Regions from separate parts of the Xenorhabdus sp. PB62.4 genome, predicted to be linked through region 1. Evidence: predicted binding sites of a transcription regulator. Region 1 holds the regulator's gene; each other region holds the start of a gene.
The links. The regulator PurR, encoded in region 1, represses purine synthesis genes. The targets are predictions, from matches to a motif close to CANGCAAACGTTTGCNTG.

Region 1 (10,387 bases):
TCCTTTAGCGCTTTCACCGGAAAGCATGACTGCATCAGTGCCATCTAAAATAGCGTTGGCAACGTCGCCTGCTTCAGCACGGGTAGGGCGTGGGTTTTTGATCATGGAATCCAGCATTTGAGTTGCGGTGATAACAACTTTACGAGCTGCATTACATTTTTCGATCATCATCTTCTGAGCGAAGATAACTTCTTCAACTGGGATTTCAACGCCTAAATCACCGCGAGCAACCATGATACCATCTGAGGCTTCAAGAATTTCATCGAAGTTATTCAAGCCTTCCTGGTTTTCAATTTTAGAAATAATTTGGATATGTTCGCCAGCGTGGGCTTTCAGGTGCTCACGAATTTCCAGAACATCGGAGCGCTTACGGATGAAAGATGCAGCGATGAAATCTACGCCTTGCTCACAGCCGAATACCAGATCTTGTTTGTCTTTCTCTGCCAATGCAGGCAGGTTGATGGAAACATTCGGCAGGTTAACGCCTTTATTTTCGCCCAAGTCACCATTGTTCAATACTTCACAGATAACTTCAGTTTCAGTGACATTTTTGACTGTCATGGCGATCAAACCGTCATCAACCAATATGGTATTACCTGATACCAAATCTGCTGGCAGCCCCGCATAAGTCACTGCAACGCGATCTTGATTGCCGATGATGGATTTATCTGTCGTAAAGGTAAAAATCTGGCCTGCGGTAAGAGAGACATCTTTGCCTCCTTCCAGCTTCATAGTACGTATTTCAGGGCCTTTGGTATCCAGTAGGATTGCTGCTTTTTTGCCAGTTTTCGCTGTGACCGCGCGAATATTTTTAATGCGTTGACCATGCTCTTCGTAATCACCGTGAGAAAAATTCAAACGCATTACATTCATGCCGGCATTGAGCAGTTCGGTTAATTTTTCTTCGGATTCTGTTTTTGGCCCGATAGTACAAACAATTTTGGTTTTTTTCATGACAATCTATCTACTGGTTTTAATGGATTAAAAGAGTGAATCGCCAACCATTGACATTTATGCCAACATCATCTGGAGTTGTAAGTTGCGCAACATAATGGAAAACGGATAGCAGAAAGCGTCAAATGGTTTTTTAGCATGAAGTCAAGCATGTGCAGACATGCGGACTTGGTTCGATTAATCATCTGTAATTTTTTCTGAATTCGGTAAATTAATTAGCTGAAACCATTCAACTCATGACAGGAGCGTATTATAGAGACTAATTTCTGTGAAATGAATCAAAAAAACAGTTCTTGAAAAGATTTATATACAGAAAAGCAGAAATATTCTGGTTCATGTTAAAAAAATCAGTGAGTTGTTGCGCAAACAGGGTGTAGTTGAATTTTTGGCGTTTAGAACAGGTTGGGGAACAATTGGTCCATTTTATGGAATGAAGAACGACAATAAGCGAATAGAAAAAATTGGAATTACTTTCGGGAGCAGTGAGATAAGATTTGGTGCGTCCGAGTGGACTCGAACCACCGACCCCCACCATGTCAAGGTGGTGCTCTAACCAACTGAGCTACGGACGCACATAAAACTGTTTTCTATGTCAACCTGATATTTGGTGCGTCCGAGTGGACTCGAACCACCGACCCCCACCATGTCAAGGTGGTGCTCTAACCAACTGAGCTACGGACGCAATCTAAATTACCGTGGCTGACAACGGGGACGAATATTAACGGGCACTGCGCTTTCTGGCAAGGGAAAAAATGCAAATTCTTGTTCAACTGCTCGTATTTACATCTTTTAGAATGAATTTACAGCTTTTCCCTTGGATTAATAACTTAATGTACTGAATTAACGAGAGGATCGTATCAAAACAGAGTGATCAGGTTGTTTTTGTGTCCACAGAATTCGGTAACCCATCATAAACGCCGCTGCCGTCAAGCCGATAATGAAACCGATCCAGAAACCTTGTGGCCCCATCGGTTCAGTAACATAATCAGTCAACGCCAGAACATATCCGCTAGGTAACCCTAACAGCCAGTAAGCAATGAAAGTGATAAAGAAGATTGAACGTGTATCTTTATATCCACGCAATACGCCTGAGCCAATGACCTGAACGGCATCAGAAAGTTGATAAATCGCCGCAAACAACATCAAATGGGAGGCAAGAATGACAACTTCAGGATTGTCGTTATACATAAATGCAATGCGTTCGCGGAACAATACCGTGAACGTTGCCGTCATAACAGCAAGGATTAAGCCAACAACAAGACTGGTGTAAGCGGATATTTTCGCACCTTCAGTTGATTTTTGACCAAGGTTATGACCAACCCGAATAGTTGCAGCGATCCCCAATGACAGCGGGAACATAAACATCATAGAGCTGAAATTAAGCGATATCTGGTGTCCGGCAACCGCGACGACGCCAAGCGGAGAAACCAGCAATGAAACAACTGCAAAAAGTGTTACCTCAAAGAACATGGCCAGTGCAATAGGCAAGCCGAGCAGTGCAATTCGTTTTTGGGTATGCCATTTAGGGCCTGAAAAATGACTAAATGTTTGAATATCTTTTTGAGCAGGAGAATGCCTTACATATGCAAGCAACAGAAGGAACATAACCCAGTAAACCGTTGCTGTTGCAACACCACAACCAACACCGCCCAATGCTGGTGCACCAAATTTACCGTAAATGAAAATATAATTGACGGGAATATTAACCAGTAAGCCGGCAATACCTATAACCATTGCAGGTTTGGTTTTCGACAACCCCTCACATTGGCCGCGTAATACTTGATAAAATAAATAACCTGGCGCACCCCACATAATGGCATGGATAAAATCTGTGGCTTTTTGCGCCAATACAGGATCAACGTTATGTTGTGCTTCTATAATAAAACGGCTGTTATACAATACCGCGATAATTAAGATAGAAAGGAAAGCTGCAAGCCAGAATCCTTGTTGGATCTGAGAAGCAACATTTTTTCTGTGACCAGAGCCATTCATGTGTGCCACGATTGGTGTTAGGGCAAGCAATAGACCTTGACCAAACAGGATAGTTGGCAGCCAAATTGATGTACCAACGGCAACTGCTGACATCTCAACAGCCCCGGCTTTACCTGCCATGACTGTATCGACAAAACCCATTGCAGTTTGTGAAAATTGGGCGATGATTACGGGAATTCCCAAAGCGAGCAAACTACGCGCTTCATTTAAATACTTCTGCACGTACTACACCTTTTTTGATTAAAAATTAAGTAGAAAAACAAAGAATATTTCTGCGAGCAAACGATGTTAGTGGAAAATGTATCGCTTATAAGCTTTCCTATTGTATAGGACTCATTTTATTAAGCCAATCATTGCACGATGTTTGTACTCAATAAAGTAAAGTAAACTATATTCAACTAAAACTACACTCAACCAAACTAGTGTTTAAAAGTGGTGAGTGGGTTAAACTAACTTTTGCAATGTAAAATGATTAAAGAGGTTCCCATGTTTACAGGTATCGTTCAGGGAAAAGCGCCGATAGTTGCCATTGATGAAAAAATGCACTTTCGGACCCATGTTGTTAAATTTCCGGCTGAATTATTACCCGGAATTGAAACGGGAGCTTCTGTTTCCCATAACGGCTGTTGTTTAACTGTAACCAAGATCGATGGCGATTTAATTAGCTTTGATTTAATGAAAGAAACCCTGCGTTTGACCAACCTTGGTGAACTTAACGTCGGTGGTTTAGTCAATCTGGAGAGGGCGGCTAAATTTGGCGATGAAATTGGCGGGCATTTGATGTCTGGTCATGTTATTACGACAGCAGAAATTGCCAAGATCTTCACTTCAGAAAATAATCATGAAATTTGGTTTCGGATCCACGATAAACAATTGATGAAATATATCCTGCATAAAGGTTTTATCGGCATCGATGGAATTAGTCTGACAATAGGGGACGTTGTGAATAACCGTTTCTGTGTCCACTTGATCCCAGAAACTTTGGAGCGCACGACACTAGGTAAAAAACGCCTTGGTCAAAAGGTCAACATTGAGATTGATCCACAAACTCAAGCGATTGTGGATACCGTTGAACGAGTGATGGCACAGAAAGAACAGGAAAGATTGTTGTCACAACCTGAAGAATAATAAATATTATCAAGTTATGGTAAATGTTTTTGTGGCAACGCCCTGAATTGAACATGAAAGCTACAGAAATTACATTTCTGTAGCTTCTCGAACCCGAGCGATGAAGTAAATTTTTATCTGGGTACTCTCAATCCTTTTTCAATACCTTGCGGACTAAATACGATTTGCCAGAGTTGAATATCCCTCGCACGAAATGCACCTGCACAGGCATTCAAGTAATAGCTGAACATCCGTTTGAAACGCGGACTGTAGTTATGTTCTATTTCGTGCCAGCTTGCAGTAAAGCGCTTATACCATTCCATAAGCGTCAGGTCATAATCTGCGCCAAAATTGTGCCAATCTTCCATGACAAATTTTCCATTAGTCGCTTTGGCTATTTTTGAAATTGATGGTAAGCAACCGTTGGGGAAGATATATTTGGTGATCCAGGCATCGGTGCCGGATTTATTGATATTAGAACCAATAGAATGGAGAAGAAACAGACCATCGGGTCTCAGGTTCTGTTTCACTATCTGGAAATAATTGTCATAATTTTTGGGGCCAACGTGCTCAAACATGCCAACGGAAACAATGCGATCAAACTGAAGGTTAAGGTTTCGATAATCTTCAAGGATAATTTTTACATCTAGATCCTTGCAGCGTTCCTGAGCATATTTTTGTTGCTCAGCTGAAATTGTGACTCCAGTAACAGATACCCCATAATTTTCTGCGGCATAGGCAGCCAAACCACCCCATCCACAACCGATATCTAATAAAGTCATGCCTGGAGCTAGTTGTAGTTTCTCACAAATAAGACGGAGTTTATTGGATTGGGCTTCTTCCAGGGTATTGGCATCTTTCCAGTAACCACAGGAGTATTGCATATAAGGATCAAGAATTCGGGTAAACAAATCATTACCTAAATTATAGTGTTCCTTACCGACAATCCAGGCTCGTTTTGGAGATTGTAAATTAAATATACGAGAGATAATTATCTGCAAAATATCTTTAGTATTTTTGGGGATACGACGATCCAAACCGGCCTGTAATATTTTATGAAAGAAAATATCAAGGCGATCACATTCCCACCAGCCATCCATATAACTTTCACCCAGTCCTAAAGAGCCTTCTTTCAATACTCGCTTATAAAAATCAGGATTTTTAATGCGTATATCGAAGGGGCGTTTGCCATTGATATCAATATCAGCTTCTTGAAGCAATTCATGGGCGATTCTATGCCAAGAATCCGTTATTGTTTTTTTATCTTCAACGAAAGATGAACTCATATACTCTCCAACATTTGTGTGATGGAATTTTGAGGTATCGTTTTGTAGCTGACTTTTATTATATTAAAGCCATAATGGATTGTTAGAAATAATATAGATATTAAACTAAAAAATTGCCTATCTGCCTTGAAATTTAAGAAGAGCGTCAATGCCCTGCAAAACCTCAAATTCCGAGTTTTTAGAATGAAGAATAGGTATGAGTATATGAGTGAAATGATATTTAAACAATCATCTAAAGGTCACATAATGCTGTAACCTTTAGATAATAATGTTCTTAATTATTATTTTTTTGAGAAATTGTTTAATTTATGTTTAGTGGTTTTCTTCCACATTTTTCTTTTGTAGCCAATAACCTATTGCCATTGGAACAACAGTAAGAGCCATAACTGTTGTTGTAGATAAGAGAGGATATTTCATAAAGATAGAAACAAATGAGCTTGCAACAAAACAAAGACCCAATTGAAGAGCATTTTGTAATGCAGCAGCTTTACCGCTGTTCTTAGGGTAGACCGAAAGCGCTTTTGCCACGGCAATAGGGTAGGAGGCTCCATTCATTGCGGCCATAAAGCAAAAAGGAGCAAGAATAGCCATAAATGAAGGTTCACTTAATATGGAAATTAAATAAATAATGATCATGCTTACAGCATAACCCACCAATAGGAACGGGAATACGGTTTCGCTTTTCACTTTTTCCAGCAAGATACGGCAACCATAACCGCCAATCATAAATGCCAGGGTTTGGGGAATATAACTTAGGCCAATATTGGTAGGATCATAACCCATATTATTCAAAATTATGGGCGATCCAGTCAGCCAGGCAAAAAAACCAGCACTGCAAGAAGCATAAATCAATACGTTTCCACTAAAAACAGGGGATTTTAGTAACGTAAGGAAAGAAACTGTCTTCTTATCCGTGGTTACTTCAATGTTATTGAGCTTATTGGTCAGGCAAAGTGTTGGCATTAACAGTAAGAGAGTTACTATCATTAAAACAAAGAAAATGATCCTCCAACCATCATGGATCAATAACCATGCGCCTAATAAAGGAGCGAGGGCGGGAGAAAGAGCAACCAGAGGCATGATCATGGCAAAAACGCGTTTGGCGTGCTCTGTATCATATCTATCGACGACCAGAGCCTGCCAGGAAACCGCAGCAGAACAGACGCCAACTGCTTGAATAAATCTCAGTACCAGTAATTGAGTGGCATCCGTTATCCAAAGCATACCTAAACAGCTAATGGAAAACAGAGATAGTCCGATAATAAGAACAGGTTTTCTGCCTAAGCGATCAGATAATTGTCCCCATAAAAGTTGTGCAAAGGCAAAGCCGGCAAGAAAAATGCTAAGACTCGCACTAATGGCGTTTTCTGATGTACCTAATTCTGCTTTCATTGCATCAAAAGCAGGCAGATACATATCGATAGCCAAATAGCCGAGCATACTCAGGCCGGCGAGATAAAACATGAATGAAATTGAGTTTTTATTTGTTGCCATAATATTAATAAATGGTGTTAATAAGTAATGTTAATAAATAGTATTAATAACTTGACGTGGTAGTTGATAAGGAGATACCCGGCTTATTTTATATGGCATGATTTTTACTTGTGAAACGGTAATATTTGCACCATGTTGTGAAAAAATTTGAAAGGAATATATATGTGGTCTGAATACTCTCTGGAGGTTATTGATGCTGTTGCCAGAACAGGAAGTTTTAGCGCTGCCGCATCAGAACTTCATCGTGTACCTTCCGCTGTCAGCTATACGGTAAAACAACTTGAAGAATGGCTGGCAGTACCTTTATTTGAACGTCGTCACCGTGATGTGGATTTAACTGAGGCTGGAGTTATTTTTGTCAAGGAGGCTAGATCTGTTATCAAAAAAATGAATCACACCCGACACCAGTGCCAGCAAGTGGCTAATGGATGGCGGGGACAATTCAGTATTGCGGTTGATCAAGTTGTAAAGCCGGAGCGGACACTTCAGTTGATTTTGGATTTTTACCGCCATTTTCCAGATATTGAATTGTTTATCTATCCTGAAGTTTTTAATGGGGTATGGGATGCTCTTGTCGATGAGAGAGTAGATGTTGCCATTGGGGCGACACGTGCCTCTCCTGTCGGTGAGCGATATAGCTTTAGGGATATGGGATTCATGCCCTGGTTGTGTGTCGCCAGCCCTGCACATGAACTGGCTGCAATATCGGGAAAACTGAACGATGATCAAATTCGGCTTTATTCCAGTTTGTGTCTTGAAGATACTTCGCGCAACTTACCTAAACGCGATACATGGGCCTTGGATAACCAACGGCGATTAGTTGTGCCTGATTGGGATGCCGGATTGAGTTGCCTGATGGATGGGTTGTGTGTCGGGATGGTGCCCAAGCATCGTGCACTGCCGTTGATCCGTAAAGGAAAGCTGGTTGCACTGGAACTTGAACAACCACTGCCTGATAGCCCATGTTGCTTAACATGGTCAGAAGAATGCCATTCACCAGCATTAAGTTGGTTACTTAATTATCTTGGAGATAGTGAAACACTTAATGCTGAGTGGTTGCAGGAAAATTAACTATTAACGGCGATAATCGATAAAAGGTCCATCCGCCACGGAGCGACGCTCAACGAGACGCGGATGGACTTCAATAGTTTGTGCATCTTCACGCTTATTAACGATCCTATCCAATAGCATTGAGAAGGCCATTTGCCCCAGACGTTCTTTGGGCTGGTGGATGGTTGTTAATGCTGGTGTAAAATAGCGGGCATTACGAATATTGTCATAACCGATGATAGAAATGTCTTGCGGAACGCGTAATCCCAATTCATCGGCTGCGCAAATTGCACCCATTGCCATAACATCACCACCGCAAAAAACAGCAGTTGGGCGATGCTTTTGATTCAGGATTTTACACATGGCCTGATAACCAGATTCAGGTTCAAAATCACCTTGTACAATCCACTCGTCCCGAATAGTAATATTGGCTTCTCTCAGTGCCTTGAGAAAACCTTGATGACGTCCGCCTCCGGTATTTCTTGCCAATGGCCCCGGAATAGATGCAATATCACGATGGCCGCGTTCAATAAGGTAACGACCTGCCAAGTAACCACCATGAAAAGCGTTGTCAATAATTGCATCAGTAAAATCCCCTCTGGATTCTCCCCAATCCATAACTACCATGGGAATATTACGATAGTCTTCCAACATACCTAAAAGTTGTTCAGGATATTCTGAACACATTACCAGCAAACCATCTACGCGTTTTTGCGCTAACATTGCGAGATAAGCTTTCTGCTTATCAAGATTGTTATGAGAATTACACAAAATCAGTGTGTAGCCTTTGCCATAGCAGCTATTTTCAACAGATTCTATGATTTCAGCAAAATAAGGGGCTTCACTTGATGTTGCCAGCAATCCAATGGATTTGGTGTGGTTAACTTTCAAGCTGCGAGCAACGGCGCTGGGAGAATAATTCAGCTCCTTAATCGCAGCCCAAACTGTAGCCTTTGTATCTTCGGCGACGAAGCGGGTTTTATTGATAACATGGGATACGGTTGTGGTCGAAACACCAGCGCGTTTAGCCACATCTTTAATCGTTGCCATGATAAAAAGGACTCCTGACCTTATGGTCTAAATTTATATACCCTTCATTTTTCAGGCTGCCACATGGTTGATTGCTCTAACTTGTGTCACTTTGCAACCTGAAAGCTATTGGATATAGATATTTGTTAAGCGTTTGCCAATATATTTATATATAGAGTGATGGTTGGCAATAATTTAGCGATGAACCTTGAATTTTGTCTGATCTAGCTCAAAAGTGAAAGTAATAATCGATGTTATAAAGAGTATGGTTCAAGGATTACAGTATAGTTTTTTAAATAATGCAATAAATAACCATCTAAAGCTTATGGTATTGAGATATCTTAATTTTCACATTGAGGATAGTCTATGGATACAGATCTGAAGTTGGGATTATTGGCTGCCAGCAGTGCATTAATCATGATTGTTTTTCTGGGAAGCCTTTGCCTTATCTGATCGAGTTCGAGAAAAAGAATTGAGGTATAACATTACTTGTTCCAAGGGTAGGTGCACCTGTTCATAATGTGGTGAACAGGTGCACTTGCCCTTGTTATTTCAAACAGGGACGAGAATTAATCTTATTAAGCCAGATTTTCTTCAACAAATTTCCAGTTGACTAAAGCCCAGAAGTGCTCCAGGTATTGAGGACGCGCATTGCGGTAATCGATGTAATATGCGTGTTCCCAAACGTCAACTGTCAGTACTGGCTTATCTTCGCCTGTCAGTGGAGTTGCTGCGTTAGAAGTATTAACGATAGCGAGGCTGCCGTCAGTTTTCTTGACCAGCCATGTCCAGCCAGAACCAAAGTTTTTCAGGGCGGCGTCAGTGAACTGCTGTTTGAACTCAGCAAAAGAGCCGAAAGCACTATTGATAGCATCTGCTACTTTTCCGGTTGGTTCGCCACCACCATTTGGTGACAGACTATGCCAGTAGAAAGTATGGTTCCAGACTTGCGCTGCGTTATTGAAGATGCCGCCTTCAGATGTTTTGATGATTTCTTCCAGTGATTTTCCGGCAAACTCGGTCTCTTTAATCAGATTATTCAAGTTTACAACATAAGCGTTGTGATGTTTGCCGTAATGATATTCCAGAGTTTCTGCAGAAATGTGTGGTTCCAGGGCATCTTTGGCATAAGGTAATGCTGGTAATTCAAAAGACATTGCATGCTCCTTTTTAATATCGGTTTTTTGGCTCTGTAAACCATGACTTAGATACTGAATCATGGGCAGAGCAAATTTAAGCTTATTATCATGTTGCTGTTTTGATAATTATCTTAACAACTTTTTTGCTAAATAACAGGAGAAAAGATGCTACTTAGCTGCGAACTGGCGTAGAACTGAACTATAACATGAACTTAATACGGCTAATTAGGATAAAATACCTGATGAATACTTGTTGTAAATCATGGCAAAAATTTGCCACGGAAAGTTCGCGGTAGAAAAATCAGAGTAGAAAGTGGTATTCTGAATCAAACTTTT
Region 2 (10,387 bases), on a different contig from region 1:
GAAACACAGAGACAAAAAAGCCCTGAAATCAGGGCATTAATTAGAACATCATGATAATTTGGTGAGGCTCGGGGGAGACGTTAAATCATTCCCATTCAATCGTCGCTGGTGGCTTACCGCTAATATCATAGACCACCCGCGAAATACCAGCGACTTCATTAATGATCCTGTTTGATACACGACCCAAGAAATCATATGGCAAATGTGCCCAATGGGCAGTCATAAAGTCAATGGTTTCTACCGCACGCAGGGAAACAACCCAATCGTATTTACGGCCATCACCCATAACGCCTACAGAACGGACTGGCAGGAATACGGTAAATGCCTGACTCACTTTATGGTACAGATCAGCTTTATGCAGTTCTTCAATAAAAATAGCATCAGCACGGCGCAGTAAGTCACAGTACTCTTTCTTCACTTCGCCTAATACGCGAACACCAAGGCCCGGGCCCGGGAATGGATGACGATATAACATCTCATATGGCAGTCCCAATTCCAGACCGATACGACGAACTTCGTCTTTGAACAGCTCTTTTAATGGTTCAACCAGACCCAGTTTCATATCTTCTGGCAAGCCACCCACGTTGTGGTGAGACTTAATCACATGGGCATTGCCCGTTGCTGATGCCGCAGATTCGATAACGTCCGGGTAAATCGTGCCCTGTGCCAGCCACTTAACTTGAGTTTGTTTCGAAGCTTCTTCATCAAACACATCAATAAAGACGTGACCAATGGTTTTACGTTTGGCTTCCGGATCATTAATTCCCGCCAACGCAGACAAGAAGCGATCTTCTGCTTTAACATGAACGATGTTCAGGTCAAATTTACCGGCGAACATATCCATCACTTGATCTGCTTCGTTCAAGCGCAGCAAGCCGTTGTCTACAAAAACACAAGTCAGGCGCTTACCAATTGCACGGTTCAGTAACAGTGCTGTGACAGAAGAATCCACACCGCCAGACAAGGCCAGAATAACCTGATCATCACCAATCTGCGCACGCAGACGCTCTACGATATCGTCAATAATGGAAGCCGGTGTCCACAGCGCTTCACATTGACAGATATCCAGAACGAAGCGTTTCAGGATATTCAAACCCTGATGAGTGTGAGTTACTTCTGGGTGGAATTGCACACCATAAAAACGTTTTTCATCATTAGCCATGATAGCAAACGGGCAAGTATCTGTGCTGGCAATGGTCGTGAAGTCAGCCGGAATAGCAGTCACTTTGTCGCCATGGCTCATCCATACATCCAGCAGAGGTTTACCGGCTTCACTCAGTGCATCTTGAATATCGCGGAATAGTTCACAATCCTGCTTAATTTCAACCTGAGCATAACCAAATTCACGCTCATCAGAGTTGGAAACCTGACCACCCAACTGCATGGACATCGTTTGCATGCCATAACAGATACCCAATACGGGTACACCTGCATTGAAAACATATTCCGGGGCACGTGGGCTATCGTGCTCAGTTGTACTCTCCGGTCCACCAGAAAGGATAATACCATTCGGGTTAAATTCGCGGATTTGCTCTTCAGTGACATTCCATGTCCAAAGTTCACAATAAACACCAATTTCACGAATGCGGCGTGCAATAAGCTGAGTGTATTGCGAGCCAAAATCAAGGATCAGAATACGATGCTGATGGATATTAGTTGTCATTTGAGGTGAATTCCAAAAACAAGTGGCAATTAAAAGTTTAAAAAGTCAGTGGCCCGATTACGGGCCACCCTAAATAGATTACAGACCTAAACGATAGTTTGGTGATTCTTTGGTAATCGTCACGTCATGAACATGGCTTTCCTGGATACCTGCACCACTGATACGAACAAATTCTGCTTTAGTTCTCAGTTCATTAATGGTTGCACAACCAGTCAGGCCCATACAGGAACGCAGGCCACCCATTTGTTGGTGCACGATACTTTTCAGCAGACCTTTATAAGCCACGCGGCCTTCGATACCTTCCGGCACAAGTTTGTCTGCTGCGTTATCAGTCTGGAAGTAACGGTCAGAAGAACCTTTGGACATCGCGCCCAAAGAACCCATACCACGGTAGGATTTGAATGAACGGCCTTGATAAAGTTCGATTTCACCCGGAGATTCTTCTGTACCAGCCAGCATTGAACCTACCATCACACACGATGCACCTGCCGCGATTGCTTTAGCGATGTCACCAGAGAAGCGGATACCACCGTCTGCAATAACAGGAATACCAGTACCTTCCAATGCTTCCACTGCATCTGCAATTGCAGTGATTTGAGGAACACCCACACCCGTTACGATACGGGTCGTACAAATAGAGCCAGGACCGATACCTACCTTAACCGCATTCACACCAGCTTCCACCAGCGCCTTAGCACCTTCTCCGGTTGCTACGTTACCGCCGATAATTTGTAGATCAGGGTATTTAGCGCGGGTTTCACGAATACGTTGTAAAACACCTTCCGAATGACCGTGAGAAGAGTCGATAAGCAGCACATCTACACCCGCCGCGACCAGCGCATCAACACGTTCTTCATTGCCGGCACCTGCGCCAACCGCAGCGCCAACACGCAAACGACCTTGTTCATCTTTACATGCGTTTGGCTTACGCTCTGCTTTCTGGAAATCTTTCACCGTAATCATGCCGAGCAGGTGGAAGTTATCATCAACAACCAACGCTTTCTCAACACGTTGCTCGTGCATTTTCTGCAAAACAACTTCACGGGCTTCGCCTTCTTTTACTGTCACCAGACGCGCTTTCGGCGTCATCACCGCAGTCACCGGCTGATCCAAATCGGTAACAAAACGGACATCACGACCAGTAATGATACCCACCAATTCATTCTCTTCGGTGACCACCGGATAACCGGCGAAACCATTACGCTCAGTCAATTCATGGACTTCACGCAGAGTCGTTTGTGGCGTTACAGTAACAGGATCGGTAACAACACCGCTTTCGTGTTTCTTCACGCGGCTGACTTCTTCAGCCTGACGCTCGATTGACATATTTTTATGAATGAAGCCAATGCCCCCTTCCTGTGCCAGTGCAATTGCCAGTGAAGATTCCGTCACGGTATCCATAGCAGCGGAAAGCATAGGAACGTTCAGGCGAATGGTAGAAGTTAATTGAGTGGACAGATCTGCTGTGTTTGGCAGGACTGTAGAATGGGCAGGAACCAACAAAACATCGTCAAAAGTTAATGCTTCTTTTTTAATTCGTAACATGGGCAATATCTCACCAGGCTATGGAGCAATAAGAGGGATAAAATATTGCCGCGGCATTATACAGGCCGAAATCGGTTGCCTCCAGCATTTTTTGAAAAAAATTCTTGATTAGTCAGGTAAGGAGATTAATATCACTTAATTAAGTCCTTGTTTTAAAATTTGATCTAGCTCACATGTCACTACCAACCAATACCGGAATTTTTTCTGTTAGCCGTCTGAATCAGACAGTTCGTCAGCTATTGGAGCTGGAAATGGGCAGAATTTGGCTAACTGCCGAAATATCCAATTTTTCTCAGCCATCGTCAGGACATTGGTATTTCACATTAAAAGATGAACGAGCACAAATCCGTGCCGCTATGTTTCGAAGCAGCAATCTAAGGGCAACATTTCGTCCACAAAATGGTCAGCAAGTGTTGGTACGGGCACAAATCACACTATACGAACCCCGGGGCGACTATCAACTGATTGTCGAGAGTATTCAGCCTGCCGGAGATGGGTTGCTACAACAACAGTTTGAAATGTTGAAGCAAAAGCTCACCGCAGAAGGCCTATTTGATCAAACCCATAAAAAAAACCTGCCCTCACCAGCAAAGCGACTCGGTGTCATCACCTCGGCAAGTGGCGCTGCATTGCACGATATTCTGAATATACTGAAACGGCGTGATCCTTCCTTGCCCATTGTTATTTATCCCACCGCAGTTCAGGGAGCCGAAGCGCCATTACAGATTATTCGCGCAATCGAACTGGCAAATGCGCGACAAGAATGTGATGTTCTGATTGTCGGACGGGGCGGAGGGTCACTGGAAGATTTATGGTGCTTCAATGATGAGCAAGTTGCACGTGCGATATTCCAAAGTCGTATTCCGATTGTTAGCGCTGTCGGGCACGAAACGGATGTGACAATTGCAGATTTTGTTGCTGATTTACGCGCCCCTACACCTTCTGCGGCAGCAGAACTGGTTAGCCGCAATCAGATAGAGTTACTGAGGCAGGTTCAATCCTTACAACAACGCCTTGAAATGGCGATGGATTATTTCTTTGCCCAAAAACAACGCGTGTTTAATATATTGTCCCATCGGCTTCAACAACAGCGCCCTGATTTGCGCCTGGCGCGGCAACAAAATCATTTGGCTGAATTGCGCCAAAAGCTGATTGATAGTTTATTACGTTGCCTGAAGCAAAATTCAATTTCATATGAGAAGTTGAACCAGAGACTGTTACAAACCAATCCCGAACGGAAAATCCGCCATTATAATCAATCGATCCAGCAACTTGATTTTCGTTTGCAACAGGCCATTGAGCGGCAGTTAGGACGTTGTCGGGAAAAGTTTGCCATTTCCTGTTCACGGATGGAAGCCGTAAGCCCATTGGCAACATTAAGCCGTGGTTACAGCATTAGTGAAACACCTGATGGAAAGTTGCTGAAACAGGTTAAGCAGGTAAAAACTGGTGATATGGTAAAAACACGATTGCAGGATGGTTGGGTTGAGAGTCAGGTGACGCAGGTTACAAAAGTAACTAAAACGCCTGATGTAGAACCTTTGAAACACGGATATTACGATCTAGGCGGTTATCATTACCCAGATGGAAATATTGATGAAAATGATCGGTAGTAACTACTTAGCAATTGGTGAAATTCCGCTTCCTCACTTTGGCTGTTCGTTCCTCGCTCCGCTGCGGTACCTCAGCCAAAGCCTGCGGCGAGCATTTTAGATTTGAGCTACTATAATCTATAACATCGTATGCTGTTTTTTCATGGGGGTATACAGTGTCCTGTTCTAATATTGTAGTAAATGCTTTGAAATATATACTTGAAAATGATGATTTGGAAATCTCAAGTATTGGCGTTTTTTTCTCAAAGGATTATTTTCAAGTAGTAAACGGTAAAAAAATATCCTTTAATGATTTCATTTCTCATATAAAGCTATTAAGAAAGTCTTTAACTGACTTAAACGTAACTATTTTATCTATTGCTGAACATGGTGAAAATGTTCATACACATCATATGATTAAGGCGAATAAAATGGATGGTTCCATTATTGAGTTCGAGGTTTTTTCCCGATTTTCAGTGAGCGAAAAAAAGATAAGGTGTTGTTATGAGCTAACAAGAAAAATTATGGGAAATGAAGATGATGATGACCTTGGATTTAGGAGTTAAAGATAACTATATTTTCTAATAGATAATATAGTGATAATATATGATGATAAACTCCAATAATAACATACTGACGTAATTATATGCCAGATTATTGTTTTTTTCATATAAAGATAAATTCTGAGAGGAAGTTATCTTTTAATAATAGTAACACCTATAAATTTTTATCTTAAAATCACCCCCTCTTCTTAATAAATTTAATTAGAAACAGTTCATTCAATAAAACTTGCATTCACATAATAAGCGCAACACCGTTATGAACGAAGTAAACGAGTGGATATTCCTTTAAATAACTCATTCGGTGTTTTGTAACCTCGTGTCTTCCTAGGACGTTTATTTAATCGATTGGCGACGAGATTTATCTCTCGCTCTGATACCTGATTAAAATCGGTCCCTTTTGGGAAGTAATCTCTGATTAATCCATTGGTGTTCTCATTTATTCCTCTTTCCCAAGGTGAATAAGGGTGGGCAAAATAAATCTTTGTCTCTAAATTTTTACTGATAAGTTCGTGTTCGGCAAATTCCAATCCGTTACCAACAGTGATAGTTTTAATCTTTTGTTTTATATGTGCTAAATTCCTTGTCGCCGCTTTTGCAACACCTTCCGCTGTTTTATCTTCAAGTTTAATAATGAGAATAAATAGCGATTTTCGTTCAACTAATGTTAATAATGCACTTTTATGATCTTTTCCAACGATAGTATCACCTTCCCAATCACCAATACGCTGTTTTTTATCAACAATTTTGGGACGATTATCAATACTGATTCTATTTTTTATTTTTCCTCTGCGCTCATCACTTCCATAGCGTTTTCGATACGGTTTTTTAGCCATCCTGAGATGCTGCCATAAATCACCACCATTAACTTTATCCTTATAAATCAATCTATAAACCGTTTCATGGTGTAAAGATATTATCTTTTCCCTAATGCCCTTGGCTACATTTATGCCAAAATAGGAAGCTTGGATTCTCCATTTGTTAGAGAATGGCACAAAATATAACACTGAAACTGGGTTTACCTACAATGCCTTTTTGCCCGAAATGTCAGGGTAAAATGGTATTGCGAGAGAGCAAGAAAGAGCGTTTTTGGAGCTGTCAGCGTTACCCTGAGTGTGAGTGTATTGGTATCGTTGCTTTGGATACGCCAAGTAAGGCGAAAGGTTATAAATTGCAATCAGATAGGGAGAAAAAAAGAAATGCATTTAAAGCTCTTTTTTCGTAACGTATATGTACAGTAACTGCACTAAAAAGCGCTCTGACCCCGATAGTTCAGAAAATTACTGCTTCGACACAGTAGATTTTCAAGGCATATCCAACTCCGTGAAAAACATGCCGGATTTGTTGAATGGCCTCGGAGTTTCATTCTAACCTCGCAGAATTGGCACAATTGCTCGAGGCGTTACCTTCGGTAACGCCTTTAATTTTATTATTTGTTTGGAGGTAAATTTTTTATTTTAGAAAAAATTATCATGAGAAATCATTATCTTTCTAAGAGTTGTTGCCAAATATCAATATATTTTTCACGGGCAAAAAAAGGACAATCAATTGAATAATCTGAATTTCTTAAGACTTGCTCAGGAATGTTAAGCTCAGGCGCATTTTGCATCCATGAAGGTAAATAAGTATTAGCTCCTTCTATTGCACTATCATATCCATGAAAAGCAGAATTTAGGGCTGCATTTTCAGGTTGCATAATGAAATTCAAAAATAATTTGGCGCTTTCATAGTTTTTTGATTTTTTGAGGATGACTAGATTATCACGAAAGATCAATGTTCCCTCACGAGGGAAACTAAACTGAATATGAGGGTTAATTTTACGTTGGCGCATTGCTGCACCATTCCAGTCTATACTCGCTTTAAACTTCCCTGAAGCCATCATATACACACTACCATAATCCATTGCTGCCCAATGTTTTTTTGCTTCAAGTAAAGTATTTCTAACTTTTTCTAATAATTCAGGGTGTGAATCACATATTTTCCCACCATGATAACGAATAGCTGCATAAATTAGTTCATTCATATCTGAACCTACATTAATAGTTCCAGATAGTTCTTTTGGAGGCTCTAATATAATTTTCCATGTATTGGCATCACCATTAAAAGTATCAGTATGTACGGCAATACCAACAATACCCCAAGACCAAGGAATACCATAGTTTCTCTTAATATCAGAAGAAGATCTTTGCCAAGAATGGGCGATATTTTTGAAATTACTCAATGAATTAACATTAATAGGTTTTAATAGACCCGCTGTTATCCAATGAGGTAAAAAATTATCAGAAACAACAACAATGTCTGCATCAAGTTTCCCATTTTGAATACCATCCAACGCTTCCTCATTTGATTTGTACTCCAGTAATAAAATATCTATATTATATTCTTTTTTAAACTTTTTAAGTAACTCTGGGCTAGTATAACTCTGCCAATTGTATAACGTTAATGAGTTTTCGGCTTTTGCTATACCTGAATAAACCAGCAAAAAGGAAAATAAAATGAGTATAGTAGATGCCATTCGCAGAAAAACTCCAATATACTTACGCAAGTATTTATTAGAATTAATTATATTTCCTAAAAATATCCATAATGATCCTATCGGTATTAAAATCATCAAAAAAATAATAATTGAAGATAAAAATACATTTACAGAGTTAAATGCGCTTATCGGAATAATGGTACTTACGAATAATATCGACTTAGGATTCAATAGCGTTGCTATTGTTATATCAACGAAGTTTGTGTTTTTTCCTGAAAGGGGCTTTACTAAGCTAGAGTCATGTGATGTTAAGTAATCCATTTTTAAACTTAGCATCCATAACTTAAAAGCTAACCACAATACATAAATAGAAGATAATAACTTAGCAATCTGATATATAGAAGGGAATATTTTTGCTAGAGATAACAAAAAAAAACCCCATATTGAAATAGCTAGTATATACCCTATTGCTTCTGCAAAAACAAAATGGAATGATTTATTTAATCCTCTCTGTAATCCGGCTGATAGTAACAATGTATTTGTTGGGCCTGGAGTAATTAAAATTAAAGCTATATAAAAGGCCATAATTAACCATTCATTGAGTGTTACCATAATTTTATCCGATAAGCATTTCGTTAACTATAAATTAAAAAGGAGAAAACGGGCGTGAAGGTGAATATATGGATATTTGTTTTTCTCCTTGAGCTACTTGACATAATCTTTCTATGCCAATTGCAAACCCAGAACTAGACGAAGATAATTTATTATCTTTTATCATTGAGCATATTACTGAATCTTCATCTCCAAACATATTAAGCTCTCTAGCCTGACTTTCAAAAAGCTCTACATTATCTTCGTCGGTATAACCATGAACAATCTCTATTCCATCTATCAAAATTTCAAAACGTTCCACAACTCCTGTTGTTTCTGTTCTTTTTTTTGCACGTATTTCAGTAAGTAAAGGGAAATCTGTTACTATCATGCAACATCGTTGAGATAATGGTTCAATATTTTCAACAATATAACGATCAACTAAAGTTAAAGGTGGGCTGACTGTATCACAGTATATTTTTCTTAAACAATTAATGAGTTTTGAGGAAGCTTTAGGGTCTTTATAAAAATCAATAGAAAATTGTTGATTAAGATGCTCTGCAAATGAAAATACACTAATCGTCCCTTTATAAAACATTTCTATTATTAATTTGGCAAGCTGAAGCATTTCATCAAGAGTGGAGTCTTTTTTATATAAATCAAGCATTATAAATTCTGGCAAATGTGTATTATCTACTACGTCGGGTCTAAAGCTAGGACCTATCTCGTAGATACTGTCATGGAATTGAATATTAAAACGAAGAGCAAACGCAGAAGATTCTCTTAACCAGCTTCCATTGTGAAGAGAGAGTCGTGGGCGGGAATCATCACCAGCGTAACGACGCATGACCGGCGTCATAATTTCAATAAAGTTTTTGGAATCAAGGAACGTACGTATGCGGCGAATTAACGCCGCTTTATACAAGATGGGTGAATTCAACATTTGATTGATTCTCTCTATTAAGGTTCGATGATTATCGACCACCAACGTGGACGGGATGATTTAAATGAATGAGCAGTAGGACGAAGATTTTTCTTGCTTTTGCTATCAAAATTACCAAGCAATAAGCCTATAGTAGGGCCATCGTCTATGGCCCCCAGAGAACTTCCACATTGTGAACAAAATGCGCGGCTAGAATAGTTAGAAGAGCGAAATAATGAGGGTACTCCTCCAGGTCCACTCCACTGCACTGAATCTTTAGGAAATTCAACCCAGCATAGGGTCAGCGAACCTGAATGTTGTTGGCACATGGTACAGGAACATGTGTGCGGATTACCAGCCTGACCTGTAGCTACAAATCGAATATGTCCGCAGAGACAACCACCAGAGTATTCATTTTTTTTCATTTCATTCACCTAGGAAAGTTACTGATTATTGAAGCGATTTGTTAAAATTAAATGATGAATTTCAACCCATTGATCAACGAAAGGAGTGAGCATCTGAAGAAAGCCATCCACAATTTGAGGTTGCTGAAAGTGGAATAAATTCGCATTCCTAATAAAGTTGGCAATCCCATCTTGGTGCCCACGTTCTACAGCAACATTGTTAGTTGCTGCACTATGTGTTTCATCCAAGTGCATCCGATAATAAAAGTCAAGTTTTGGTAACGAATTTCCTGTTCCTCGCCCCGTAATTTGTCCTAAGCGATTGGTGATATCTTGCAAAAGTAAAGTTTCTGAAATTGCAACAGCTTCAGTCGCATAATACATTCCTAGCAATGTTGAAGGGCAATGGGACCAAGTAAGTATGTCGATTAAAGAAATAAGAGTGCGTGTTGAAGGAACCCGTGGCATCCAACCATTAATTCGAAAATCTAAATCTGCCAGTAATGCTCCACTAAAAACAACGTAGTGTGCTGGCAGTTTTCCTCGTTCACCACCTTCCTCTAAAAAGTTACGTGTTAATTCTTGTGCTAGTTCGGGACAAAAACCGCGAACATTATCAGCTGCTCTTAAAAGC
Region 3 (10,387 bases), on a different contig from region 1:
CAGAATCGTATCTTCACGCATGGTGGCTTCCAGCTCTTTCAGATCAAGCATGCCATTGCTCATTGGTGCAAGGTAAGTGATCTCAAAACCTTCACGCTCCAACTGGCGGCAAGTATCTAAAACCGCTTTGTGTTCCGTTTTGCTGGTAATAATGTGCTTGCCTTTTTTCTGATAAAATTTTGCAGCACCTTTAATCGCAAGATTATCTGACTCTGTAGCGCCTGAAGTGAACACGATTTCACGCGGATCTGCGCCGACCAAATCAGCAATTTGATTACGCGCGATATCAACCGCTTCTTCAGCCTGCCAACCAAAACGGTGTGAACGGGAAGCCGGGTTACCAAAAATCCCGTCCATAGTTAGATAGTTCATCATCTTTTCAGCAACACGTGGATCGACTGGTGTTGTTGCTGAATAGTCCAAATAAATGGGTAATTTCATTGCTCACATGCTCCGTAAGACACTTTTAATACTTTTGTTTGCCGCAAGGTTATGCGCGCAGGTTAACGTTAATCGTCTCTTGAGGCCTGCCGTTCGGTGTACGGCGCTTATCGCCGTCTTGACGATCAGCAACGTCTAACACTTCTTGGTTATTTACTAATTCTTCTAAACTGATGCTGCTCAGGAAACCTGTGATGCGATCACTCAGATCACGCCACAATGTGTGCGTCAAACAACGATCACCGCCTTGACAACCTTCTCTGCCCTGACAACGAGTTGCATCAACAGATTCATCAACAGCTGAAATCACTTCGGCAACGAAAATCTTACCGGCATCTCTGCCCAGTAAATAGCCGCCACCTGGACCACGGACGCTAGAAACCAGACCATTTTTACGCAGGCGGGAGAACAACTGCTCAAGATAGGAAAGGGAAATTCCCTGACGTTCAGAAATGTCGGCTAATGGCACCGGCCCTTCTTGTGAATGCAACGCCACATCTAGCATGGCAGTTACCGCATAACGTCCTTTTGATGTCAGTCTCATAACAAAAACTCCATGGTGAAATATAGATGAAATTGTGACATTCCTGAGTGTTTTAGTCAACTATTTAACCTAGTAATTCACTCAACTATTATTTGCTATTTGACCGCCCTTTCACCTTTTTTCACCTGTCTGCCTTAGATCTTTTGGTTGTTCCTGCTGGCTCTTCCCGCTGGATATCGGTTATTTCCTGGCCCATTTTTCCATAGAAGTTAGTATACCTCGCAGAATATTCAGCTCCTGCGTTTCAGGCCGCGCACGAGTATAAAGCCGTCTTAACCTGTTCATTATTTGCCCCGGATGCGCTTTGCGGATAAAGCCTGATTCGTTCAATACCTGCTCAAGATGTTGATAAAAACGCTCCATATCCTCAACAGCCGGATATTCTGCCTCATGATCTGACGAAGAGGCTTCCTCTGGTTGTTCCTGAGCTGAAAGATGCGCCATGCGAATTTCATAGCTAACCAGTTGGACAGCCATCGCCAAATTCAATGAACCGTACTCAGGATTTGTCGGAATATAAAGATGGTAATTACATTTTTGCAGCTCTTCGTTAGTCAACCCAACACGCTCACGGCCAAATACAATCGCAACCGGAGAGTGGCAGGCCGTTTTGACACAACGTTCACCACATTCACGCGGTTCAACCATTGGCCAGGAAAGGGTACGGGAACGGGCACTGGTTCCGATGACCAACTCACATCCAGCTAATGCTTCATCCAACGTACTCACAATCGTCGCATTGCCGATAACGTCACTTGCACCGGCTGAAAGTGCGATAGCATGGGAGTCAGGTTGAACTAACGGATTCACCAGATACAAATTGGTCAATCCCATTGTTTTCATGGCCCGAGCGGTTGATCCCATGTTACCCGTGTGGGAGGTTTCAACCAGAATAATGCGGATATTCTCTAACATGACGGCTTTTAAATTCAGTATAAGAGCCGAATATCTTAACACAGCATTAGTCATTTTGACGAACTACTGCTATACTGCGCGCCGATTTGTTTCCCGTTCTTTAAAATTCTGGTGGAAGATACCCCATGCATCCGATGCTAAACATCGCTATACGCGCTGCGCGTAAGGCCGGCAACTACATTGCTAAAAGCTACGAAACCCCTGATGCCATTGAAGCAAGCCAAAAAGGCAGTAATGATTTCGTTACCAATGTTGATCGTGAAGCAGAAAAGCTGATTATCGACATTATCCGTAAATCTTATCCTAAGCATACAATTATTACCGAAGAAAGCGGTGAGCACTTAGGTGAAGAAAACGATTTCCAATGGGTGATCGATCCACTGGATGGCACCACCAACTTTATTAAACGTCTCCCTCATTTTGCGGTTTCCATTGCTGTGCGTATTAAAGGCCGCACTGAAGTCTCCGTGGTTTACGATCCAATGCGCAATGAGCTGTTCACCGCAACCCGTGGTCAAGGCGCACAATTAAACGGCTATCGTCTGCGTGGTTCCAAAGCCCGTGATCTGGATGGCACTATCCTTGCGACTGGTTTCCCATTCAAAGCCAAACAGCACACTATCCCTTACATGAATGTACTGGGTAAATTATTTGAGCGTTGCGCGGATTTCCGCCGCACAGGTTCCGCCGCATTGGATATGGCTTATGTCGCTGCCGGGCGCGTAGATGGTTTCTTCGAAATTGGCCTGAAACCATGGGATTTTATGGGCGGTGAATTGCTGGTACGTGAATCCGGCTGCATCGTTACCGATTTCGTCGGTGGTCATAACTATATTAATTCCGGCAACATCGTTGCAGGTAGCCCACGTATCGTTAAGGACATTTTGTCTGAAATGCGTGAAGAATTAACGGAAGCACTGAAACGTTAATTCGTTAATAATTATATAAATATAATTTGAGCAATGTTATTTTCAGGGCACCTATTTGGTGCCCTTTTTATCGCCAAGCATGTTAATTAATGTGCATGGGCTTCAACTTTTGGCCGCAGAAACAGCGCAGGTAATGCAACCAACGCCATCACCCAAAATATACCACCATCGATATGTTCATACATAAAACCAGCAATCACACTCATAACAGCAATCCCTCCTCCCATTGCCAAAGCGGAGTAAGTCGCCTGCAATCGGATGATTTCATTTTCTTTTCTGGCTCCAATAAAACGCATTGCTGCTAAATGGCAAACGGTAAAAGTACCGCAATGCAGGATCTGAATAATAATCAGCACGGGTAATTCCGTTGACGTTCCCATTAATCCCCAACGAAGCACACCACAGATGCCGGATAGCAATAACAGATTACGTGCACTCCAACGACGGAATAACTGTTTGCTGAAAGTAAAGACGAGGACTTCTGCCACAACGCCTAACGACCAGAGATAACCAATGGTTGATGGTGAGTAACCTGCATTCTCCCAATAAATAGTGCCAAAACTATAGTAACCCGCATGTGCAGCCTGCAATAGCGTTACACACACTAAAAATTGCCACACAGATTTTTCAGACAAAAGTTCTTTAAAAGAGACGGTATTAGTATTCGTGATCTTCTCTTGACCAACGGGCATAATGGCGGGTTTCAGCATCATTCCCAGCAGCATGACAGCAATACTGAAAATCAGGAAAGCGAGAATGATATGGTGTGTTCCAAACACCTCTTTGCCAATCCAGCCATTCAGACTGTCAAATGGCATACTCCAGCCAATGTCGAGGCTGCTGATTGAGAAATTTATGCCATTGGCAGACATTAATATACCAGTCAGCGCAGAGCTGATAATAAATGCAATCGAACCCCAGACTCTCACCTTGCCGTAATCAAAAGTAAATTGTTTTTGCCATGTTCCGGCCAAAGCATCCGATAAAGGCACCAGTGGCGAGAAAAATAAGTTAAAACCTATCATGACAAAGAAAAGCCATGCCCAATGGCTACCAAATACAAATCCAACCGCAAAAAGCAACGCCAGCAATGAAAGGAATCGCAACGCCTTAATTAATTTCGATGGATCTTTTACCGTGGGAGAAATAACCAGACTACCGATAAATCGGGCAACCAATCCAACACCCAGTAATATTCCTATCATTGAAGGCTCAATGCCTTCACCTTTTAACCAGGCAGCCCAAAAAGGCAGAAAGATACCGAAAGAGAAAAAATAAGTGAAATAACCTAACCCTAGCCAAAATGTTGATGGAATAACCATCCAAATACCCTCATTTCTCAAATACAAAAAAACCCGCTCAAAACTAACGTCATGAGTCGGGCTTATTACTAAACTACACTTTATTTTTAATTATGCGTAAACCGGATATTTTGCGCAGATGTTCAAAACTTTCTGCTTAACGCTTTCAATGGTTGCTTCATCATTGATGTTATCCAGCACATCACACATCCAACCTGCCAGCTCACGGGTTTCTTCTTCTTTAAAGCCACGGCGGGTAATTGCAGGTGTCCCGATACGAATACCAGAAGTCACAAACGGGCTGCGCGGATCGTTAGGCACACTGTTTTTGTTAACAGTAATATTGGCACGCCCCAATGCAGCATCAGCATCTTTACCCGTAATATCTTTATCTACCAGATCCAGCAGGAACAGATGGTTTTCCGTTTCACCAGAAACAACTTTATAACCACGTTGCAGGAATACTTCGACCATGGTTTTCGCATTTTTAGCGACTTGCTGTTGATAGACCTTAAACTCAGGTTCCATTGCTTCTTTCAGTGCAACAGCTTTACCCGCGATGACGTGCATCAGTGGGCCACCCTGAGATCCCGGGAAAACAGAAGAATTCAGCTTCTTGTAAAATTCTTCATCGCCACCTTTGGCCAGAATCAGGCCACCACGCGGGCCAGCCAGAGTTTTGTGCGTTGTTGTTGTAACAACATGCGCATGAGGAACTGGGTTTGGATAAACACCAGCGGCAACCAAACCCGCTACGTGAGCCATATCAACGAACAGATAGGCACCGATTTCATCGGCGATTTCACGCATCTTCGCCCAATCAACAACACCGGAATAAGCAGAGAAGCCACCGATGATCATTTTTGGTTGGTGTTTTTGCGCTTGGGCACGGATATCGTCGTAATCGATTTTACCTTTTTCATCAATGCCATAAGGTACGATGTTATAAAGTTTGCCGGAGAAGTTAACTGGAGAACCATGAGTCAAATGACCGCCGTGTGCCAGATTCATTCCTAAAACCGTATCGCCGGGTTTCAACAGTGTCATGTATACCGCGGCATTAGCCTGAGAACCTGAGTGTGGCTGGACGTTTGCATAATCTGCACCAAACAGCTCTTTTGCACGGTCAATCGCAAGTTGTTCAACCACATCAACATATTCACAGCCACCGTAATAACGTTTACCCGGATAGCCTTCCGCATACTTGTTAGTGAGCTGAGATCCCTGAGCCTGCATAACTCTTGGGCTGGTGTAGTTTTCAGAAGCAATCAATTCAATGTGTTCTTCCTGACGATAAACTTCCTGTTCCATCGCCTGCCACAGTTCGGGATCGTAATTCGCAATATTCATTTCACGCTTTAACATTTGGTTCTCCTGACTCAGCTACTTCTCTAAAAAATACCCCTGAGGGCCAGAATGCCACACAGTGTAAACTCTTTTTACTAAATGAGATAGTCTTGACAAGATAATTTACGCAAACGTTTGCATGATGGATTAACAGCGCATTGGAAGTTGAATAACTGACTATAGAATCAACAATTCTCAATTTATCAATGATATTTGTGATCTTAGTCAGGGTTTCTGGTAATACAAATTCTAAATTTTTGATTTAAATCAAGATGATCTTCTTTTCTCAATTGAACCTATTCCCAAACACTATAAGTTGTATTTAAAATGCAAGTTATAGACTTCAGCATCATTTGAGAAAAATTCAGGAGATCCCCATGCTAGATAGTCAGGTTATCGCAACCATAAAATCCACCATTCCATTAATCGTTTCTACAGGCCCCAAGCTGACTGCACATTTTTATGAACGTATGTTCAAGCATCATCCTGAATTAAAAGATATTTTTAACATGAGCCACCAGCTCAATGGTGATCAGCGTGAAGCGCTTTTCAATGCCCTTTGCGCTTATGCGGCTAATATCGATAATCTGTCTGCTTTATTGCCTGCGGTAGAAAAAATCGCTCATAAACACGCGAGCCTGAACATTAAGCCCGAACATTATCAGATTGTAGGTACGCACTTACTGGCGACAATTGACGAAATGTTCCATCCTGGTGATGAAGTTCTCAGTGCCTGGGGAAAAGCCTACAATGTGCTGGCCAATGTCTTTATCAATCGAGAAGAAGAAATTTATCAAAGTGGTGAATCTCTGGAAGGCGGTTGGCGTGAATTACGTCAATTCCGTGTTAGCCGGAAACAACCACAAAGTGACGTTATTACCAGCTTCGAGTTTGTTCCCGTTGATGGTGAAAAGGTCATGGATTACAAGCCGGGGCAATATTTAGGGATTTATATAGAAGATCCTGCTTTTGAGAACCGTGAAATTCGCCAATATTCTCTGACCGCAGCACCAAACGGAAGCAATTACCAGATTGCGATTAAGCGTGAATCTCAGGGCAAGGTTTCAAACTTCATGCATGATAAAGTACAGGAAGGCGATCTCGTGATGCTGGCAGCGCCACGCGGTGATTTTTTCCTTGATGTCCAGCATGATACACCCGTTACGCTGATTTCAGCGGGTGTAGGTTTAACGCCAATGATGAGTATGCTACAACATCTGCATAATCAACATCATACAGGAACAGTGAATTGGTTCCATGCCGCAGAGCATGGCGGCTATCATGCCTTCTCAAATAAGGTAAATGAAATTTCTCAATCTATGCCTAATTTGCATTCGCAGGTTTGGTATCGCGAACCACGAGATATAGATCAGAAAGGCATACATTATCAGCATACCGGGCTGATGGATCTTTCTCTCGTAAAAGAATTAATAGCAGTAGAAGGAATGCAATTCTATTTCTGTGGGCCAGTAGCTTTCATGCAATTCATTGCTAACCAACTTCTGGCAATAGGTGTTGATAAACAACATATCCACTATGAATGTTTTGGCCCACATAAAGTGATCTAACACAGATAACTGCAACACCTTAAGCGATAACAGTGACACAATGGGGGATGTTACGACCATCTCCCATTCAAATGCGAACTAATTGCCAATATTCCTATATCACGTTATAAAAGGCTTTAGTTAATTAACCTGAATTCTGGATAAGAAATTGACGAAGTACCTGTTCCAAGAGCAAAGAACAAATTAGTTGAAATTTTCTGCGATGTCGATGACTTTTGTCGTTTTTTCATTCCTCAATGGGAGCAGTTTTGTCTCAATAAGGGGTATCGCCTGCGCCGCAGACAAGGTCATATGTATCCCAGTGAAATCATGACCATCCTGATCCTCTTTCATATGTCGCATTACCGTGATTTCAAACATTTTTATCTGGCGCATAGTTGGAAATATCACCATAACGATTTTCCAACCCTGCTCAGTTATACTCGTTTTGTCAGTGTCGCGCCTTCCGTTTTGGTACCACTGTGCAGTTATCTGACTCAATTAAAAGGGAAACCCACGGGAATTGCGTTTATTGATTCCACGAGCTGCGCGTGTGTCATAACATCCGTATTCCCCGCCATAAGGTGTTTGACGGGGTAGCCAAACGAGGAAGAACCTCAATGGGATGGTTTTACGGTTTCAAATTACACTTGATTTTTAACCATCAGGGCGAAATTCTGGCACTTAAAGTCACCTCGGGTAATGTGGATGATCGGGAACCTGTCCACGAATTAGCAAAAGAATTAACGGGTTCTCTTTATGGGGCATCATTGACAGAAAACGGATTGTAAATCACAAACGACCATCGATGTTCCTACCTTTATGTACTGAAGGCACATCGCTGAACTAACTGTTCAATTTAGACCCGTTTGCCCTAATTGTGAAGTAGTCATCTATTGACGGGAAGAGAGGTATGTTCTACATTCCTTTTCAAGGTTCGCGCAAACCTGTCTGCCTGTAGACAAACTCGCCTTCGCGCTTTGTGCTGTTTTATCAATTTTTAGGGCATTTTCTTTTAATTGCTCTGTGCTTACAGGCCTCAGAGTATTATAAAAGGAAAAGATCATGCTCTCACGTCTGAAAATCGATAATGCTACATCTCATCATCTGTCTTCTGTAGAGCAGCTTCGTCAGCAAGCAAGATTTCTTAGGAACCATTGTCGAGTTTCTCTTGGTCATGCTCAAGAAATGGTTGCTTATTTCTTTCGTTGCTCCAGTTGGGGAGAATTAATTAATCGGAGAGCAACGGAACAGGAGCAACTAAGACTCAATGAAATGCGTGAGGTACTTCAGGCATATCGGGACAAAATTTCTTCTGAGGAATACCTTCAATTAGCTGAACTGGAAGCTATACCAGGAACAATAACCGAGGCAATCGAAAATAATCGCATCGCAAAGATGAATGATCTGGATGTTGTTCAATTATATAATTTGCTTTTTGATGCTGAATACTGGGGGCAACCTTCACCTGTATCTTGGTTCGATGTTCTCGATAAATCAGACAGATGTTTGGTGCTTTTGGCAAAAAGAATGGCGAAAAGTAAGAGAGCAAGAAGAACCATAAACCCTCATATCAACTTCCCATGGTTTGGCTTTCAAATGTATGGCTATCTACATGTGGAAGGGAAAAAGCTTGATTATGACTGTACGGAGCTGGAAAGCTATCTCTATCCAGAAAAGCACAGGTATGAACGCTTATTCAAAAGACCTTGGTTTGTAGCCTACTGTATTGGTTTTGTTCGATTTATTCTCAGCTCACTTTCGCAGTCTGATTATCATGGAACAGTATCATTCAGCCGATTTAGTAATGAAGGGTTAATTGAAAATTTTACGCATCCAAATGGAAAACGTGAACGATATAGTTCGAACGGTCACTCATTTACAGATGTATCAGTTAATTCCCTTGTAGAGCAAATGATTGCAATGGGCGGTCAAAGGGATGAACGAAGGCAGAGAATTACATTTAGTTTTGGTAATGGTGAGGATTATCGATGAGCAGCTTAATTGTATCTCACCTCAAGGAGTTACCATCTTCAACGGCAGCTCTCATCTTGCTGGCAGTTGTTTTGTGCACCCTTACAAAGCATAAACGTTTCTCGCCATTGACATCCAGACAATCCTTTTTTTTGTTGATGACTTTTTTGGGAGTTATAGGATTGAAAGTACTGTTTTCATAAGATTATGTGTAATGTAAACACTCAAATATAATAGTTGCGGTGTTTTTAATCTCAGAATGATTTTCATGTCGTTATTTTATTTTTAACAATGTCAAGTATAGTCATTTTGTTAAGGACTGTTGACATTTTGCGATGGAATATGAAATCAAGCGTGTAATGAGATGGCCTCTCCCACCCTATAGCAGTAAATTGACAGTGTGTTTTTCTTTTAGAAGAGGCCATCATCATGAACAGTACAGCACTTATTGGTATTGATCTCGGTAAACATACTTTCCACCTGCACTGTCAGGATAAAAATGGAAAAGCGCTTTATCGTAAGAAAATGACCCGAACCAAGCTTCTTGAGTTTCTGAATGTGACTCCCTGCGCCACCGTCGTTATGGAGGCTTGTGCCGGTGCACATTTCATGGCGCGAAAAATCGCAGCCTTAGGCCATGAGACTAAATTGATTTCACCGCAGTTTGTCCGGCCGTTTGTCAAAAGCAACAAAAACGATTTCATTGATGCCGAGGCTATTTGTGAAGCCGCCTCTCGGCCTTCCATGCGCTTTGTCCAGCCTCGTACGGAAAACCAGCAAATTATGCGGGCATTACATCGTGTCCGGGAATCTCTGGTGGGTGATAAAGTGAAAACCACTAACCAGATGCACGCTTTCTTGCTGGAATTTGGGATCAGCATGCCCAAAGGGATCGCGGTGATAAAACGGTTATCTGAGGTCATCGCTGAAAATGAATTACCGCCCTATCTGGTGCAATTGCTCCAACGCCTACACGCCCATTACCTGTATCTGGTTGAACAAATTAGCGAGATTGAACAAGAAATTAATATTGCAATTAAACAAGATGAGGGTGCTCAGCGATTGCTAACTATTCCGTCGATCGGCCCCATCACGGCCAGCATGCTGGCCTCATTGTTAGGTGACGGGAAACAATATGCTCGCGGCCGGGAATTTGCAGCCTCGACGGGACTAGTGCCGAGACAATACAGTACGGGAGGGCGTAATACGCTCTTAGGTATCAGCAAACGAGGCAATAAACAACTGAGAAAGTTGCTGGTTCAGTGTGCCCGGGTTTATATACAGAAACTGGCTTATCAGTCAGGAAAACTGGCTGAGTGGGTCAAAAAACAGCTAACACGAAAGCACTCTTGCGTTGTGGCCTGCGCGTTGGCCAATAAACTGGCTCGG

Region 2: a site for PurR is predicted at 3,273-3,290, ahead of guaB (IMP dehydrogenase). Genes of this name have one in related genera too.
Region 3: a site for PurR is predicted at 5,602-5,619, ahead of glyA (serine hydroxymethyltransferase). Genes of this name have one in related genera too.

The regions. Positions count from the first base shown of each region.
Region 1 covers NZ_NKHR01000028.1:23,713-34,099, forward strand. The annotation lists gene pykF (pyruvate kinase PykF) at 1-954, opposite strand, end outside; tRNA gene Xenpb_RS16785 (tRNA-Val) at 1,450-1,526, opposite strand; tRNA gene Xenpb_RS16790 (tRNA-Val) at 1,560-1,636, opposite strand; gene Xenpb_RS16795 (MATE family efflux transporter) at 1,795-3,168, opposite strand; gene Xenpb_RS16800 (riboflavin synthase subunit alpha) at 3,433-4,074, shown strand; gene cfa (cyclopropane fatty acyl phospholipid synthase) at 4,188-5,339, opposite strand; gene punC (purine nucleoside transporter PunC) at 5,652-6,833, opposite strand; gene punR (DNA-binding transcriptional activator PunR) at 6,996-7,904, shown strand; gene purR (HTH-type transcriptional repressor PurR) at 7,908-8,933, opposite strand; gene sodB (superoxide dismutase [Fe]) at 9,491-10,069, opposite strand.
Region 2 covers NZ_NKHR01000013.1:3,140-13,526, reverse strand. The annotation lists gene guaA (glutamine-hydrolyzing GMP synthase) at 86-1,663, opposite strand; gene guaB (IMP dehydrogenase) at 1,742-3,208, opposite strand; gene xseA (exodeoxyribonuclease VII large subunit) at 3,382-4,821, shown strand; gene Xenpb_RS11840 (nuclear transport factor 2 family protein) at 4,977-5,366, shown strand; partial or broken gene Xenpb_RS11835 (IS30 family transposase) at 5,618-6,304, opposite strand; gene Xenpb_RS11830 (topoisomerase DNA-binding C4 zinc finger domain-containing protein) at 6,349-6,585, shown strand; gene Xenpb_RS11825 (extracellular solute-binding protein) at 6,844-8,448, opposite strand; gene Xenpb_RS11820 (amino acid--tRNA ligase-related protein) at 8,483-9,370, opposite strand; gene Xenpb_RS11815 (GFA family protein) at 9,388-9,774, opposite strand; gene Xenpb_RS11810 (DUF3865 domain-containing protein) at 9,793-10,387, opposite strand, start outside.
Region 3 covers NZ_NKHR01000004.1:237,551-247,937, forward strand. The annotation lists gene Xenpb_RS05840 (IscS subfamily cysteine desulfurase) at 1-441, opposite strand, end outside; gene iscR (Fe-S cluster assembly transcriptional regulator IscR) at 491-985, opposite strand; gene trmJ (tRNA (cytosine(32)/uridine(32)-2'-O)-methyltransferase TrmJ) at 1,166-1,900, opposite strand; gene suhB (inositol-1-monophosphatase) at 2,026-2,829, shown strand; gene Xenpb_RS05860 (3-phenylpropionate MFS transporter) at 2,916-4,151, opposite strand; gene glyA (serine hydroxymethyltransferase) at 4,242-5,495, opposite strand; gene hmpA (NO-inducible flavohemoprotein) at 5,840-7,045, shown strand; partial or broken gene Xenpb_RS05875 (IS982 family transposase) at 7,193-7,788, shown strand; gene Xenpb_RS05880 (hypothetical protein) at 8,090-9,019, shown strand; gene Xenpb_RS05885 (IS110 family transposase) at 9,428-10,387, shown strand, end outside.